Regions from separate parts of the Yersinia hibernica genome, predicted to be linked through region 1. Evidence: predicted binding sites of a transcription regulator. Region 1 holds the regulator's gene; the other holds the start of a gene.

Region 1 (8,051 bases):
CTGGCGTTTAATGGGATCGACCCCACTAACCCGTTACGTGGTGCCGTCAGTGAACATGATGCTTTACATGCTATTTTTAAAGCTGTTCGCAAAGGACTGAAAGATAAAGGCTGTAACCGCGCAATTATCGTCGCGCATAATGCCCATTTTGATCACAGTTTTGTGATGGCGGCGGCCGAGCGCGCCAACTTGAAACGCAATCCATTCCACCCGTTCGCCACTTTTGACACTGCGGCCCTCAGTGGGCTAGTTCTGGGGCAAACAGTGTTGGCAAAAGCCTGCCTGACGGCCGGTATTCCGTTTGATAGTAGCCAAGCGCATTCCGCTTTATACGACACAATGCAAACAGCAAAATTATTCTGTGAGTTAGTCAATCGTTGGAAAAAACTGGGCGGTTGGCCAGTACCTGCGGGTGAGTCAGAATAATCTAGCACCAGAAAAAATAGACATTTCACGATAAAAAAAGGTGGCCTGCTAGCCACCTTTTTGTTGGTTGCACTGACCTACCCGCACATTACTCTGCTGCCGGTTTTTCTTCTTCAGTCCGGTATTTATCCGCTGTTTCTTTCAGCAACTGTTGCAACTCACCACGCTGATACATTTCCATCAGAATGTCGCAACCGCCAACCAATTCGCCATCAACCCACAACTGAGGGAATGTTGGCCAGTTAGCGTATTTTGGCAACTCAGCACGGATATCTGGGTTTTGCAGAATATCAACATAAGCAAAGCGTTCGCCACAAGCGGATAACGCCTGTACAGCCTGAGCAGAGAAACCGCAGTTTGGCAGCTTAGGTGAACCCTTCATATAAAGCAGGATGGGGTTTTCTGCTATCTGGCGCTGAATTTTATCAATCGTCGTCATTTCTTGCTTCCTCAAGCCATTTTGTGGCTACAATACTGAGAACCTATTCATTAGGGCTATTTTATTATTGCGTCCGGCCTATTGTAGCGACTGCCACGACTGGAATAAAACGCCATCTTTTGCAGGGGCTTTACTCTGTCAGCAAATGGTTATACTGTCAGCTACAAATATGTGCATTTAGAATAACATTTTTGATCCCCACACTTCATTATTATCTTCATTGTGGGATGGCAAAAATATCGAGTGGCTAACCCGTTGACGTATGGTTGATTTAAGGCCGTTAGCCGTGTAAAAAAGCGACAATTGCGACGCCATTAACGTTTTCTCACAATATCGATTAGAATCCTGTCGCTCTCTGCTTTTTTATATCCGAAGTTTCAGCAATACTGTGACTCTTCATATTCATTTCAGGGCCAAGGTGGGTAGCGTTATTATGCGTTTAATACTTACGCTGTTTGTGCTGCTGTTTACCCAGTTATTTCTAAACCTCGCGCACGCGTCACCGCAGGCTCACGTCTCGGCTGAGCAAAAGAAAGGTCAAATCAGTCAAGCCAGCGCTGATGAGCGTAAAAAACGCAAAGCTGATAAAAATATCAAAAAAACTAAAGTTGATAACAATAAAGCCACCAGTAAAAACATCACAAATAAAACAACCGCCGCCACTGCCAGTAAAACCATAAAGAAGAAAGCACAAGCGGTCAGTAAACCCACCAATAAGAAATTAAATAGCAATAAAGCAATGGCGAATAAAGCATCTCATATTAAAACTACCGCCAATAAAAAAGCCTCCGTTAGCAAAAAAGAAAAAGTCGCTTATGGTCGCCAGCGAAATAAAGCTCAAGGTAAAGCCAATACTGAATTAGCGCTAAATAATAAAATAAAGCTCAGCCCTGCTCATAAAAAACGCTACCAACACGCCAAACAGACTGCAATGAGTAAACTGATGAAGCAAGTCGGTAAACCTTATCGCTGGGGCGGTAGCTCCCCTAATACCGGTTTTGATTGCAGCGGGCTGATTTATTATGCCTATAAAGATGTCATCAGGATAAAAATGCCACGTACCGCTAATGAAATGTATCATTTACGTGATGCAGCACCGGTGAAACGCGCTGAATTAGAAAGTGGTGATTTAGTGTTCTTCAATATTGCCAACCGTGGTGTTGCTGACCATGTTGGGGTTTATTTAGGCAACGGAAAGTTTATTCAGTCCCCACGAACCGGTGAAGAAATTCGCATTAGCATGATGGATAATGACTATTGGCAAGATCATTATGTCGGCGCTCGCCGTGTCGTAACACCGAAAACCATCCGCTAATCGCATCACCACACCCGATAGGCTTATCGGGTGCCATTCCCCATTAATCTGTGTGGTTATACCTGTTATTCCTGCCGAAAGTTGTTAAAATTAATACCCACAACAAAAATACAACAATTACGATTTTAACCGCCCCTCACCTTTCTTAGCGCTGGCTAATGATTGAATTTGAGGAGCAAACACCCTGAGCAACCCCGAAAGGAGAGCGCGATGTCTTTTGAATTACCGGCATTACCTTATGCACAAAATGCACTGGAACCGCACATTTCTGCTGAAACGCTGGAATACCATTACGGCAAGCACCACAACACCTATGTGGTCAACCTCAATAATCTGATTAAAGATACCGAATTTGCGGGTAAAACCCTGGAAGAGATAGTCAAAACCTCCAGTGGTGGCATCTTTAATAATGCGGCCCAAGTCTGGAATCACACCTTTTACTGGCACTGTTTGTCACCCAATGGGGGCGGCGAACCGACAGGCAAAATTGCCGCTGCCATTCAGCAATCTTTCGGTTCTTTCGCTGAATTTAAAGCACAATTTACTGATGCCGCAGTGAAAAACTTTGGTGCGGGCTGGACGTGGCTGGTCAAAAAAGCGGATGGCTCCCTAGCCATTGTCAGTACATCAAATGCAGCAACACCGCTGACGACCCAAGATAAGCCGCTGTTGACGGTGGATGTATGGGAACACGCTTATTATATTGATTATCGTAATGCGCGACCAAAATACCTGGAGAACTTCTGGGCTTTGGTTAACTGGTCTTTTGTTGAGCAGAATTTAGCTTAATCGCGGCGCAATAATTAAGGGCGGGTAAACCGCCCTACTTATCACCGGCATGCAGGTGAATTAATTCATTACCGCCACGAAGCTAAAGACAATAATCATTGCCAGCGCACCAACAGTGGTAATTAGCGACATCTTCAGATTGGTATCCATAAAAACTCCTCAGCCGGTTAATTTTAGTAGGGAAAAGGCACACAATGAGTGCGTCAAATCATTTTCCCACAGTTAGGGAAAAAAATCTTGTGCTCATTACGCACTTTATAACATTGATTAGCGCTTCCACTTTTCCTCCAGATCAGACAAAATTCGCAGTTCATAACTGCATACTGACTAATAACATCCAATAAATAGGCTCAGACCACCATCTGACTTCGCTCGCCAGCCCACTATCGTGTTGCTGTCTGAGCGGTATTCGAGTCATGCAGGCAAACGATTAACATAATACTTACCTGCTGTAACAGGTGAGCTTAGGAGTCATTTTTTCTATGGCAACGATTAAAGATGTGGCCAAACACGCGGGTGTGTCCACCACCACCGTTTCGCACGTTATCAATAAAACTCGTTTCGTCGCCGAAAATACCAAGGCCGCTGTGTGGGCGGCCATTAAAGAGCTGCATTATTCACCCAGCGCGGTGGCCCGTAGCTTGAAAGTCAATCACACCAAATCCATTGGCTTATTGGCGACATCCAGTGAAGCACCCTATTTTGCTGAAGTGATCGAGGCAGTTGAAAATAGCTGTTATAGCCAAGGTTACACCCTCATTTTATGTAACTCACATAATAATCTGGATAAACAAAAAGCCTATTTGGCCATGCTGGCACAAAAACGTGTCGATGGATTATTGGTGATGTGTTCTGAATATCCGGAACAATTACTGGGAATGTTGGAAGATTATCGCAATATCCCTATGGTGGTGATGGACTGGGGCACTGCTCGTGGCGATTTTACCGACTCGATTATTGATAATGCTTTCGAAGGCGGCTATTTAGCCGGTCGTTATCTTATCGAGCGCGGTCACCGCGATATTGGCGCTATTCCTGGTCAATTATCGCGTAATACCGGGGGGGGCCGCCATCAGGGCTTTTTGAAAGCCCTGGAAGAAGCCAATATTCCATTACGTGATGAGTGGGTGGTGCAAGGCGATTTTGAGCCGGAGTCTGGTTATAAGGCTATGCACCAAATTCTGACACAAAAACATCGTCCGACGGCCGTGTTCTGTGGTGGCGATATTATGGCAATGGGCGCAATATGTGCTGCGGATGAACTGGGCCTGCGAGTGCCACAAGATATTTCAGTGATCGGGTATGATAATGTGCGCAATGCCCGCTATTTCTCACCGGCGCTGACCACCATTCATCAACCCAAAGAGAGATTGGGTGAAATGGCTTTTGCCATGTTACTCGACCGTATTGTCAGTAAACGCGAAGACCCGCAAACCATTGAAGTCCATCCGAAACTGATAGAGCGCCGCTCTGTTGCTGATGGCCCCTATCGCGATTATCGCCGTTAAGCTTCCCCTGCCGGTAGCCCCACAGGTTACCGGCAGCTCATCCTGCCGCTCCCGGCGTGCCATCATTATCATCTTTTAGCCACTCATCATTTAGCGTGACACTGTCACCCAGATAATCCAGCATCCATGCTAAGGCTGGGGAATGATTATGCTGCTCCCAGGTCAAACAACACGGGCTGTCCGGCAGGGGCTCTGTCAGTGTTAATGCCGCCAATTTTCCTTGTTGAATCAATGGTGACACCATATGGGCCGGAACCATTCCGATACATAACCCTTCACACAAGCAGTCTATTCCCGTCGCCCAATCCGGTGCGACTAACCGCTGCTGATTATCCAATGTCCAGGTATCCCGTTTAGGTAAATTTCGCGCGGTATCCTCCAGGCACAAAGAGGGATAAGGCCGCAGCTGGTCATCATTAATAGGCCCGGTTAATTGGGCTAAAGGATGATTGACACTGACCACACAATGCCAGCTCAAAAAACCCATGTCACGAAACACAAACCGCCCACCCACCGGGATAGCACGTGTTGCCCCAATAGCCATATCAGCTTGCCCATCCACCAGTGCATCCCAGACGCCGTTAAACACTTCATAACGCACCCGCAATTCGATATCCGGGAAATGACGATAAAAATCCTGCACTAAACGGCGACTGCGCTGTGGTTTGACGATTTTATCAATCACAATATTTAATTGCCCGCGCCAACCATTCGCGACTTGCTGGCACTGACGGCGTGTGTCATTCATTTTTTTGATAACATCGCGGGCTTCTTTGATAAAAACTCTGCCTGCCTCCGTCAATTCTACGTCGCGATGACGCCGCGTAAATAAAGAGACCGCCAGCCACTCCTCTAATTGTCGTACAGTATAACTGACCGCGGACGGCACCCGGTGCAATTCTTGAGCGGCGGCACTGAAACTCCCGGTGCGAGCGACCGCATCCACCACATCCAATGAATATTCTGACCACATGTTTTTTTGCCTCAGCGAAACGCAATAGTGACTATCAAATTTTTTGATAGCATGTCGCAAATATTACCGTTTCACAACCGAATATCTCTGCGGCTAGAATGCCCCCCGCACTAAATTCCTAATGATAAAATGGCTAAAAGTAGTCAATCACCTGCAAAAAAATGATAAAGAGAAATAAAGAATGAAAACGTCTGCAAGTTTCATGTTCTACCTTGCCGGTTTAAGCATGTTGGGATACCTGGCGACCGATATGTATTTACCCGCCTTTGGTGCCATGCAACAAGAGTTACAAACCTCCGCCGGCTCTATCAGTGCCAGTCTCAGCATTTTTCTCGCCGGTTTTGCTATCGCCCAGCTTATCTGGGGGCCAGTCTCGGACAAATTAGGCCGTAAACCCGTGTTGTTAGCAGGGTTGGGTTTATTTGCTCTGGGTTGTCTGGGAATTTTATGGGTTGAAACGGCAACACAGTTACTGATCCTGCGCTTTATTCAGGCAATCGGAGTCTGTTCTGCCGCCGTGAGTTGGCAAGCATTAGTCGTAGACCGTTATCGCGACGGCAAGGCCAACCGGGTATTTGCGACCATTATGCCGTTGGTGGCACTATCCCCTGCGCTGGCCCCATTGCTCGGCGCATGGTTATTAAACCACTTCAGTTGGCGGTCAATTTTTGTGGTTTTATTGATAACGACATTGCTATTACTGATCCCAACCGCATTGCTGAAAGAACGGAAAAAAACCACGCCAAACCCTGCGACCCAAAGCAAAAGTGCCATGAGCTTCTGGCAATTGCTGAAATTCCCGGCGTTTAGCGGCAACGTGATGATGTTCGCGGCCTGCAGCGCAGGATTTTTCGCCTGGCTAACAGGATCACCGTTTATTTTAGGTGATATGGGCTATAGCCCGAATATTATTGGTTTGAGTTATGTCCCGCAGACATTAGCTTTCCTGTTGGGTGGATTTGGTTGCCGCAGTGCGCTGAGCCGGATTAAGGGTAATACACTGCTGCCGTGGCTACTGAGCGGTTATGCTATCAGCATGATTGCGCTTTATCTGATAGCCACCTTGACCACACCAACACTGGTTACCCTACTTATTCCTTTCTGCTTAATGGCGCTTGTGAATGGTGCCTGCTACCCTATTATCGTGGCAAATGCATTAATGCCCTTTCCAGCGAATACAGGCAAAGCCGCAGCACTGCAAAATACGCTGCAACTGGGCTTGTGTTTTATTGCGAGCATGATGGTGTCGGCCTATATCAGCCAACCCTTACTCGCAACCGTGACCGTCATGCTCTCGACGGTCATTTTGGCGGCATTGGGTTATGGCATTCATTGCTACGCGTTAAGGAAAGAAAAAAGCCATACTAACAATAATGACTATAATTGCGCGGAGTCATAATTCCCAATAGAAATAGTCACTAAGGCGCATCAATGCCGGGTACGATTTATTATTGAGAAAGCATCCCGGCAAGCCTATACTCGATTTAACCGATTAGAATACCATTAAAAAAAAGCATTATCTTAAGCACTTTCTGGATGCGTGGATTGCGTCACATTTACACTTATGGATGAGTCACCCTAAACCCAAGCGTAATTAGGGTATCTTCTTAATCTTCCTCTTTTACTCAACGTTATTGAGGTTGCAGCCAGGCAGTAAGCGAATGACAGATGGGTTAAACCCATGTTGCTCAGCGCTTAGATTGGCACTCTGAATGAGAGCCGCAAACACCACTGCGACGTCAAGTACAAAGGGTATATCCGTAATGGATACCAGACACCAACTTTATTGGTATGTATTCGCGTGTGTCATTTAGTTACGCGGGTCATAAGTCAGAAGAAAGTGATGGAGAAGCTATGAGTTCATCCTGTATAGAAGACCAGAGTATTCAAGAAAACCCGTGGTTTCGCATTGTTCAAGAAATGCTGAACCGGGCTGATATTGAAGTCAATGGCTCACGCCCCTTCGACATTAGAGTTAATAACCCAGACTTCTTTAAGCGGGTATTACAAGAAGGATCTTTGGCATTAGGTGAAAGTTATATGGATGGCTGGTGGGAATGTGACCGGCTGGATATTTTCTTCCAACGGGTTCTCAGAGCTGGCTTAGAGAATCAACTGCCCCACCATCTCAAAGATACTTTACGCATTGGCGCGGCCCGCCTTATCAATTTGCAGTCCAAGAAAAGAGCCTGGATTGTCGGTAAAGAACATTACGACCTGGGTAATGATCTGTTCAGCCTCATACTTGACCCGAATATGCAATATTCTTGCGCTTATTGGAAAGACGCGACCACACTGGAGCAAGCTCAGATAAACAAATTGCAGATGATCTGTGAGAAACTGCAATTAGCGCCGGGTATGAAGTTACTCGATATTGGTTGTGGCTGGGGTGGCCTTGCCGCTTATGCCGCCCGCCATTTCGGGGTGTCTGTCACCGGTGTGACAATTTCAGCTGAACAGCAAAAATTAGCGCAAAAACGTTGTGAAGGCTTGGATGTTACGATTCTATTGCAGGATTACCGAGATCTAAATGAGCAATTTGATCGTATTGTCTCAGTCGGCATGTTCGAACATGTCGGGCCTAAAAACTATCGCACCTAT
Region 2 (8,051 bases), 1.6 Mb from region 1:
ACGATGGCCAGCCCACAAGCGGGAATGGCTGGCTTGAGCGGCACATTAGCCGGTGCTCAACAAGGTATCATCAGCTTTACTCAGGGTAATGAACAGGAAGCTGACCGAATTGGCATTCAAGTATTGCAGAGGTCGGGATTTGACCCGCAAGCCATGCCAAACTTCCTGCAAAAACTGGCTGATCAGTCACGATATGCATCCAAACCACCCGAAATGCTGCTAACTCACCCATTGCCCGACAGCCGCTTATCTGATGCACGTAACCGTGCTAATCAAATGAAACCGCACCCGATTGCCTCGTCGCAAGATTATCTGTTCGCCAAAGTCCGTATTTTGGGCATGTATGGTTCAGCGGAAAACAGCCTGACACCAGACTTACTTGAAACCTTAAGCAAAGGAACTTCGCGCGAACAGCTGGCTGCCAAATATGGCCAGGCCATTTTGCTGTATCAAGCAAAAAAATACGATGAAGCCCGTAATCAGCTACAACCGCTGCTAACACAACAACCGGGCAATATTTGGTTCCTCGACCTAATGACTGATATTGATTTGGGCCAGAATAAAGCAGCCAGCGCGATTAGCCGCCTGCAAGCAGCAATGGCGAAACAAAATGATGAGCCGGTATTGCAGCTGAATCTGGCCAATGCTTATGTTCAGGGCGGCCAACCGGCAGCGGCCATCAAAATATTGCGCAACTATACATTCAGCAACCCGAATGACCCGAATGGTTGGGATTTACTGGCACAAGCTGCGGCAGCACAGGGTCTGCGAGATCAAGAGCTGGCAGCGCGCGCGGAAAGTCTGGCATTGAGTGGTAAATTGACTCAGGCTATCGGCTTACTCAGTGACGCCAGTGCGCGGGTGAAACTGGGGAGTTTAGAACAAGCGCGCTATGATGCCCGCATTGACCAGTTGCGCCAATTGAATGAGCGCTTTCGTAAATATCAGAAGTCCTAAGGAAAGTATGATGAAAAACGTCACGATTTACCACAATCCGCGTTGTTCCAAAAGCCGGGAAACTCTCGCGTTAGTTGAGCAGCACGGAATTAAACCGCAGGTAATATTGTATTTAGATACCCCGCCCTCAGTGGCGACGTTAAAAGAATTACTGCAACAGTTGGGTTTCAGTGACGCGCGGCAATTAATGCGCACCAAAGAGGAGCTGTATAAAGAGCTGAATCTGGCGGATAAGGCCCTGACACAAGATCAATTACTGCAAGCCATGCACCATTATCCGAAACTGATCGAGCGCCCAATCGTGGTTTATCACGACCAGGCTCGGATTGGCCGCCCACCAGAGCAGGTGCTTGAAATTTTATAACCATGATTAACTAATTGAAAAATAATGATTTAGCCCTCCCCACTGTTATTGGGGGACAGGCAGCTAACACCGCGCCAATAGCGGGATTACAACCCCAGAATCTCTTTCACGAAAGGAATGGTCAACTTACGTTGTGCAGTAATAGAGGCGCGATCAAGCTGATCTAAGGTCATAAACAGAGTGCGCATTTCCCGATCCAGGCGTTTTAACAGAAAACGCCCCACATCTTCCGGTAACTCAAAACCTCGCAATTTGGCGCGTAATTGCAAAGCCTGCAATTTCTCATCATCTGACAAGGGCTGCAATTTATAGATTTGCCCCCAATCGAGCCGAGAGGCCAAATCAGGTAAACCGAGGTTCAATTGCCGTGGCGGGCGATCACCGGTTATCAATAATCGGGTTCGGCCAGTCTCTACAATGCGGTTGTAGAGATTAAATATCGCCATTTCCCACTGTTCATCACCAGCAATACACTCAATATTATCAATACAAACCAGTGCCAGCTGTTCCATACCATCCAGCACTTCCGGCACAAAATAAGCGCGTTTATCCAGCGGAACATAACCCACTGCCTCACCTTTTTGCGATAACTCAGCACAAGCAGCATGCAACAAATGGCTACGCCCGCCACCCTCGCGTGACCAGAAATAGATATAACTGCCATGAGACTGATGAACAGCAGACTGGATAGCCGCTAATAGGGACGGGTTCTCCCCCGGATAAAAACTAGCAAAAGTTTCATCATCGGGAAGATAGAGTGGCAGTGAAAGCTGTGCCGGCGTATTCAGAAGCACCTCAACCAACAAAACGGGCGGGAAAACATGGCAAGCTTACCACAAAAAATTACAACAGCATAAAAACCTGAACTGAGGCGAAAAACTGGCCGAACCGACAAGTGCGGCGCGGCCAGAGGTAACTTTTACTTAAGTGCCGGTTCGTCTTCTGTTGTTTCAATAATCTCTTCTTCAGTGCGAACCAAACTGATCACTTTGAACAGCAAGCTCAGGCCGATGCCAACAACTGTCGCCAGCGCCATCCCTTTCAGCTCAGTGGCACCAATATTCACTTTTGCGCCACTCACCCCGATTATCAGAATAACAGAGGTTAAAATCAGGTTTTGCGCTTTGTTGTAGTCCACTTTTGACTCAATCAGCACCCGGATACCTGACGCCGCAATGACGCCGTACAGCAGCAATGAAACACCGCCCATAACCGGCACCGGCACCGCCTGGATGGCGGCAGCCAATTTACCGATACAAGAGAGCATAATGGCCAGAACCGCTGCGCCACCAATAACCCAAGTGCTGTAAACACGGGTTATCGCCATCACACCGATATTCTCACCGTAAGTGGTATTCGGTGTGGAGCCGAAGAAACCGGAAATCACGGTTGAAATACCATTAGCAAACATTGAACGATGCAGGCCAGGGTCACGAATCAAATCTTTTTTCACGATATTCGCGGTGACCACCAAGTGCCCAATATGCTCGGCAATCACCACCAGTGCTGCAGGTAAGATGGTCAAAATAGCGAACCACTCAAAGCGCGGGGTATAGAACGTCGGTAAAGCAAACCAATGGGCATCGCGGATAGGAGTCAAATCCACCACCCCCATCACGAATGACAAGGCATAGCCGACCAGCACACCAATCAGAATAGGAATAATGGCAAAAAAGCCACGGAACAGCACCGAACCCAAAATAGTGACACCCAATGTCACCATTGAAATGATGATGGTGGTTGAATCGACCGTCACCCCTGGCGCGGGTAATAACCCCGCCATACCGGCAGCAACCCCCGCCAGTTCAAGGCCGATAACCGCAACAATCGCCCCCATTGCCGCTGGCGGGAAGAGCACATTCAGCCAGCCAGTACCGGCTTTTTTTACAATCAATGCCACCAGACAAAACAGCACGCCGCACATGATAAAACCGCCCAGTGCAACTTCGTACCCCAGTGGCAACAACAGTAATACCGGCGAAATAAAGGCGAAGCTGGAGCCCAGATAAGCCGGAATTTTTCCCTTACAAATGAATAAGTAAAGCAAAGTGCCGATACCATTAAACAACAGCACTGTGGCCGGGTTAATTTTAAACAGAATAGGAACTAAAACTGTGGCACCAAACATTGCGAATAAATGTTGAAAACTCAGGGGGATCGTCTGGAGCAGCGGTGGACGCTCGCTGACGCCAATGGTGCGACGGCTCATTTCTCTATCCTCTAATTAAGATTATGTGCATACTTTTCTAACTTAACATTGCAACGGAATTCGCCACACTGACTCAGCCAACTCACTGATTTTAAGTCAGCTTATTAGGTTTCACTTGTGTGCGGCTCTGCTGCAACGCCCAGTTGTTTAGGTATGAAGGGGTTTATGCAAAAAAATTATTCAAAAAAAAGCCGACTATCGAGTCGGCTATCATCTGTTATTTCGTTCCGAAAATCTTATCACCGGCATCACCCAATCCAGGGATGATGTAACCGTGTTCGTTCAACCCTTGGTCGATGGAAGCGGTGTACAACTCGACATCTGGATGAGCGGCTTCCAATGCTTTAATCCCTTCAGGGGCGGCAACCAGCACCAAGACTTTGATGCTCTTACAGCCGGCATTCTTAAGCAAATCAATGGTCGCAATCATCGAACCACCGGTTGCCAGCATCGGGTCAACCACCAACGCCATGCGCTCGTCAATATGCGACACCAGCTTTTGGAAGTAAGGTACTGGTTTTAGTGTCTCTTCGTCGCGATAGACACCGACCACACTGATACGAGCGCTAGGGACATTTTCCAAGACCCCTTCCATCATGCCCAAACCGGCACGCAGAATAGGCACTACCGTGATTTTCTTACCTTTAATCTGTTCAATCTCAACCGGCCCGTTCCAACCTTCGATGGTGACTTTCTCAGTCTCCAGATCAGCGGTTGCCACGTAAGTCAGCAAACTCCCTACTTCAGACGCTAACTCGCGAAAACGCTTTGTACTGATATCATTCTCACGCATCAAACCAAGTTTATGTTTTACTAGCGGGTGTTTCACCTCAACGATCTTCATTATTTTTCTCCCGGTTAGGCGGCTGGCGGCCAAAAAAATCGCGAGATTATACCGCCTTTTTTTTTGAACGCCACAATGAATAGCCTGATTCAGATCAATAGAAAATCATTATTAAGTCAAGCAAGCTAAAAATCAGCGTGATATCACAAGCTACTCGCAAACGTTTGCCTGCGCTGTTAGAATTGTCGCGTTTTCTTTCTATGCTTAAACCGCCAACCGCCGTGGGGACCTCGCAGTGACCAACAAAACCTCTCTCAGCTATAAAGACGCAGGTGTAGATATTGATGCCGGCAATGACCTTGTTGATCGCATAAAAGGTGTGGTTAAACAAACCCGTCGCCCAGAAGTGATGGGAGGATTGGGCGGGTTCGGTGCCCTGTGCGCTTTGCCGCAAAAATACCGTGAACCGATTCTTGTTTCAGGCACTGATGGCGTTGGCACCAAGCTGCGCCTGGCAATGGACTTGAAACGCCACGATACCATTGGTATCGATTTAGTCGCGATGTGTGTTAATGACTTGGTAGTTCAAGGTGCTGAACCACTGTTCTTCCTAGACTACTTTGCTACCGGCAAACTGGATGTGGACACTGCCGCCAGTGTGATTACCGGTATCGCTGAAGGATGTAAACAATCAGGTTGTGCACTGGTGGGTGGCGAGACCGCCGAAATGCCGGGGATGTACCACGGCGAAGATTACGACGTTGCTGGCTTCTGTGTTGGTGTAGTCGAAAAATCTGAAATTATTGACGGCAGCAAGGTCGCTCCGGGTGATGCTCTGGTAGCCCTAGGCGCCAGCGGCCCGCATTCAAATGGCTATTCACTGGTACGTAAAATTCTGGAAGTCAGTAACACCGACCCAGAACAGACTCAATTGGACGGTAAATCTCTGGCGGATCATTTGCTGGAACCCACCAAAATCTATGTGAAATCCATCCTTAGCTTGATTGAGCAACTTGATATTCATGCTATTGCTCACCTGACCGGCGGCGGCTTCTGGGAAAATATCCCACGCGTATTGCCACAAGGGACTCAAGCCGTTATCGATGAAGCGAGCTGGCAGTGGCCGGCGGTATTTAGCTGGTTACAGCACGCCGGTAATGTCAGCCGCCATGAAATGTATCGCACATTTAACTGCGGTGTCGGCATGGTGGTGGCGCTTCCGGCAGAACTGGCCGATATTGCCGTTGAGCAACTGACCGCGTCGGGTGAAAAAGCCTGGAAAATCGGGGTGATCGCGGCGGCAACTGAAAGTGACGAGCAAGTGGTGATTAATTAATCATTATGAAGAAAATCGTGGTTTTGATTTCAGGCCAGGGAAGTAACTTACAGGCACTGATTGATGCCCAGCAACAAGGGCGTATTTCAGGCGAAATTAGTGCTGTATTCAGTAATAATCCGCAAGCTTATGGGCTCGAACGCGCTGCACTGGCGGGCATTGCACAGCAGGCGCTGGATGCGAAAACGTATGCCTCGCGGGCCAGTTTTGATCTGGCATTGGCGCAGGCCATCGACCAGTATCAGCCTGATTTACTGGTGCTGGCGGGTTATATGCGCATTCTCAGCCCGGAGTTTGTGCAGCATTACGCTGGCCGGATGTTGAATATTCACCCCTCCTTACTGCCAAAATACCCCGGCCTACACACTCATCGCCAAGCCTTGGAAAACGGTGATCGGGAACACGGTACTTCAGTGCATTTTGTCACTGAAGAGCTGGATGGCGGCCCTGTTATCCTGCAAGCCAAAGTGCCGATTTTCAGTGATGATAGCGAAGAGGATGTGGTCGAGAGAGTGCAAACTCAGGAGCACAATATTTATCCGCTGGTGGTCAGTTGGTTCACTGATGGCCGGCTATTGATGCGAGATAATGCTGCTTGGTTGGATGGTGAGCGCTTACCTGTACAAGGCTACGCGGCGGAATAACGCCATTAAGATATAAACGCTAAAGGCGCTGCCATTTTTGGGTGAGCGCCTTTTTTAATTTCCTGTGCTCATACCTTATGCTGATAGTATAATTTCTAGGGCAGCAACCGCTGTCGTCACACGAGGAATAAGCATGTCTAGCACTAGCAGCGTCCGGTTACGTCCACTGGAACGGGATGATCTGCCGTTTGTTCATCAACTAGATAATAATGCCAGCGTCATGCGCTATTGGTTTGAAGAGCCTTACGAGGCCTTTGTCGAGCTGTCTGATTTATATGATAAGCATATTCATGATCAGAGCGAGCGACGCTTTATTATTGAAAGTCAGGGTACGAAAGCGGGCCTGGTCGAGTTAGTGGAAATTAACCATATTCACCGCCGTGCTGAATTTCAGATTATTATCGACCCAGCCCATCAAGGCAAAGGTTATGCCGGTTCAGCCGCCAGATTGGCAATGGAATACGGTTTTTCCGTATTGAACTTGTATAAACTGTATTTGATTGTGGATAAAGAAAATGAAAAAGCTATTCATATCTACAGCAAATTAGGTTTTGAGTTAGAGGGTGAGTTAAAACAAGAGTTCTTTATCAATGGCGAATATCGCACTGCCATCCGCATGTGTATTTTCCAGCCACAATATTTGGCCAAATATAAAACGCCATCGATAAAGAGTGCTTAGCCGATAGCCCGGTCATCCATTGGCACTGTAGCAACCCACGTCGCTTCAGTGCCAACCTCGCCGAATCAACCGTAGCGCCCAGTAATATAGTCTTCCGTACGCCGCTGATGTGGCGAAGTAAACAGTGCGTCGGTATCATTATATTCCACCAGCGCCCCCTGATGGATAAAAGCGGTGTAATCTGAAACTCTTGCGGCCTGCTGCATATTATGGGTCACTAGCACTACGGTATATCGCTGTTTTAATTCAGTAATAAGCTCTTCAATTGTCAATGTCGAAATAGGATCCAATGCCGATGTCGGCTCATCCAGCAACAGCACTTGTGGCTCAATCGCGATGGCTCTGGCTATCACTAAGCGCTGTTGCTGACCACTGGAGAGGCGAAACGCGTTTTCGCGCAGCCGGTCTTTGACTTCATGCCACAAAGCAGCGGCCCGTAATGAGCGCTCAACGGCATCATCGAGAACCCGCCTATCACCAATGCCCTGCAAACGCAGGCCATAGACCACATTCTCATAAATAGATTTTGGGAAGGGATTTGGCCGCTGGAACACCATCCCAACCCGCCGACGCAATGCCGCAACATCAGTGGATTTATCCGTGATAACTTCGCTACCAAGACGGATCTGCCCTTCAAAACGGCAGTTATCCAGTAAATCATTCATCCGGTTAAAACAGCGTAATAACGTTGATTTGCCACAACCGGAAGGGCCAATCAACGCGGTAACACGGTGCTTGGGCACATTAAAGGAAATATCGTGCAGCACCTGTTTGTCGCCGTAGAATAAATTGAGCTTTTCGACCGCCAAGGCAGTTTGCTCGTGAGTCAGTTGCTGCACATCAAACAGTGGCAGCGCATCCGGCATCAACAATCCCATATAGTGTCCTGCGGGTTAAAAAGTTCAGTCACAGCATTAAACCACGATATTTTTCGCGCAAATGGTGGCGAATACCAATAGCCGCTAAATTAAGGCCCACCACAATGATAACCAGCAATAACGCGGTGGCGAACACTAATGGCCGGGCCGCTTCTACATTGGGGCTTTGGAATGCCATGTCATATATCTGGAAGCTTAAA

The links. Region 1 encodes PurR, which represses purine synthesis genes. Its sites were predicted from a motif close to CANGCAAACGTTTGCNTG; they were not measured.
Region 2: a site for PurR is predicted at 4,528-4,545, ahead of purM (phosphoribosylformylglycinamidine cyclo-ligase). Genes of this name have one in related genera too.

What each region holds. Positions count from the first base shown of each region.
Region 1 is NZ_CP032487.1:1,693,609-1,701,659, reverse strand. It holds gene rnt (ribonuclease T) at 1-426, shown strand, start outside; gene D5F51_RS08040 (Grx4 family monothiol glutaredoxin) at 515-865, opposite strand; gene D5F51_RS08035 (C40 family peptidase) at 1,299-2,180, shown strand; gene sodB (superoxide dismutase [Fe]) at 2,391-2,969, shown strand; gene cydH (cytochrome bd-I oxidase subunit CydH) at 3,030-3,119, opposite strand; gene purR (HTH-type transcriptional repressor PurR) at 3,452-4,477, shown strand; gene punR (DNA-binding transcriptional activator PunR) at 4,515-5,450, opposite strand; gene punC (purine nucleoside transporter PunC) at 5,632-6,849, shown strand; gene cfa (cyclopropane fatty acyl phospholipid synthase) at 7,305-8,051, shown strand, end outside.
Region 2 is NZ_CP032487.1:3,342,307-3,350,357, forward strand. It holds gene bepA (beta-barrel assembly-enhancing protease) at 1-957, shown strand, start outside; gene arsC (arsenate reductase (glutaredoxin)) at 968-1,321, shown strand; gene hda (DnaA inactivator Hda) at 1,408-2,115, opposite strand; gene uraA (uracil permease) at 2,241-3,530, opposite strand; gene upp (uracil phosphoribosyltransferase) at 3,748-4,374, opposite strand; gene purM (phosphoribosylformylglycinamidine cyclo-ligase) at 4,610-5,650, shown strand; gene purN (phosphoribosylglycinamide formyltransferase) at 5,656-6,294, shown strand; gene speG (spermidine N1-acetyltransferase) at 6,428-6,973, shown strand; gene pstB (phosphate ABC transporter ATP-binding protein PstB) at 7,039-7,851, opposite strand; gene pstA (phosphate ABC transporter permease PstA) at 7,880-8,051, opposite strand, start outside.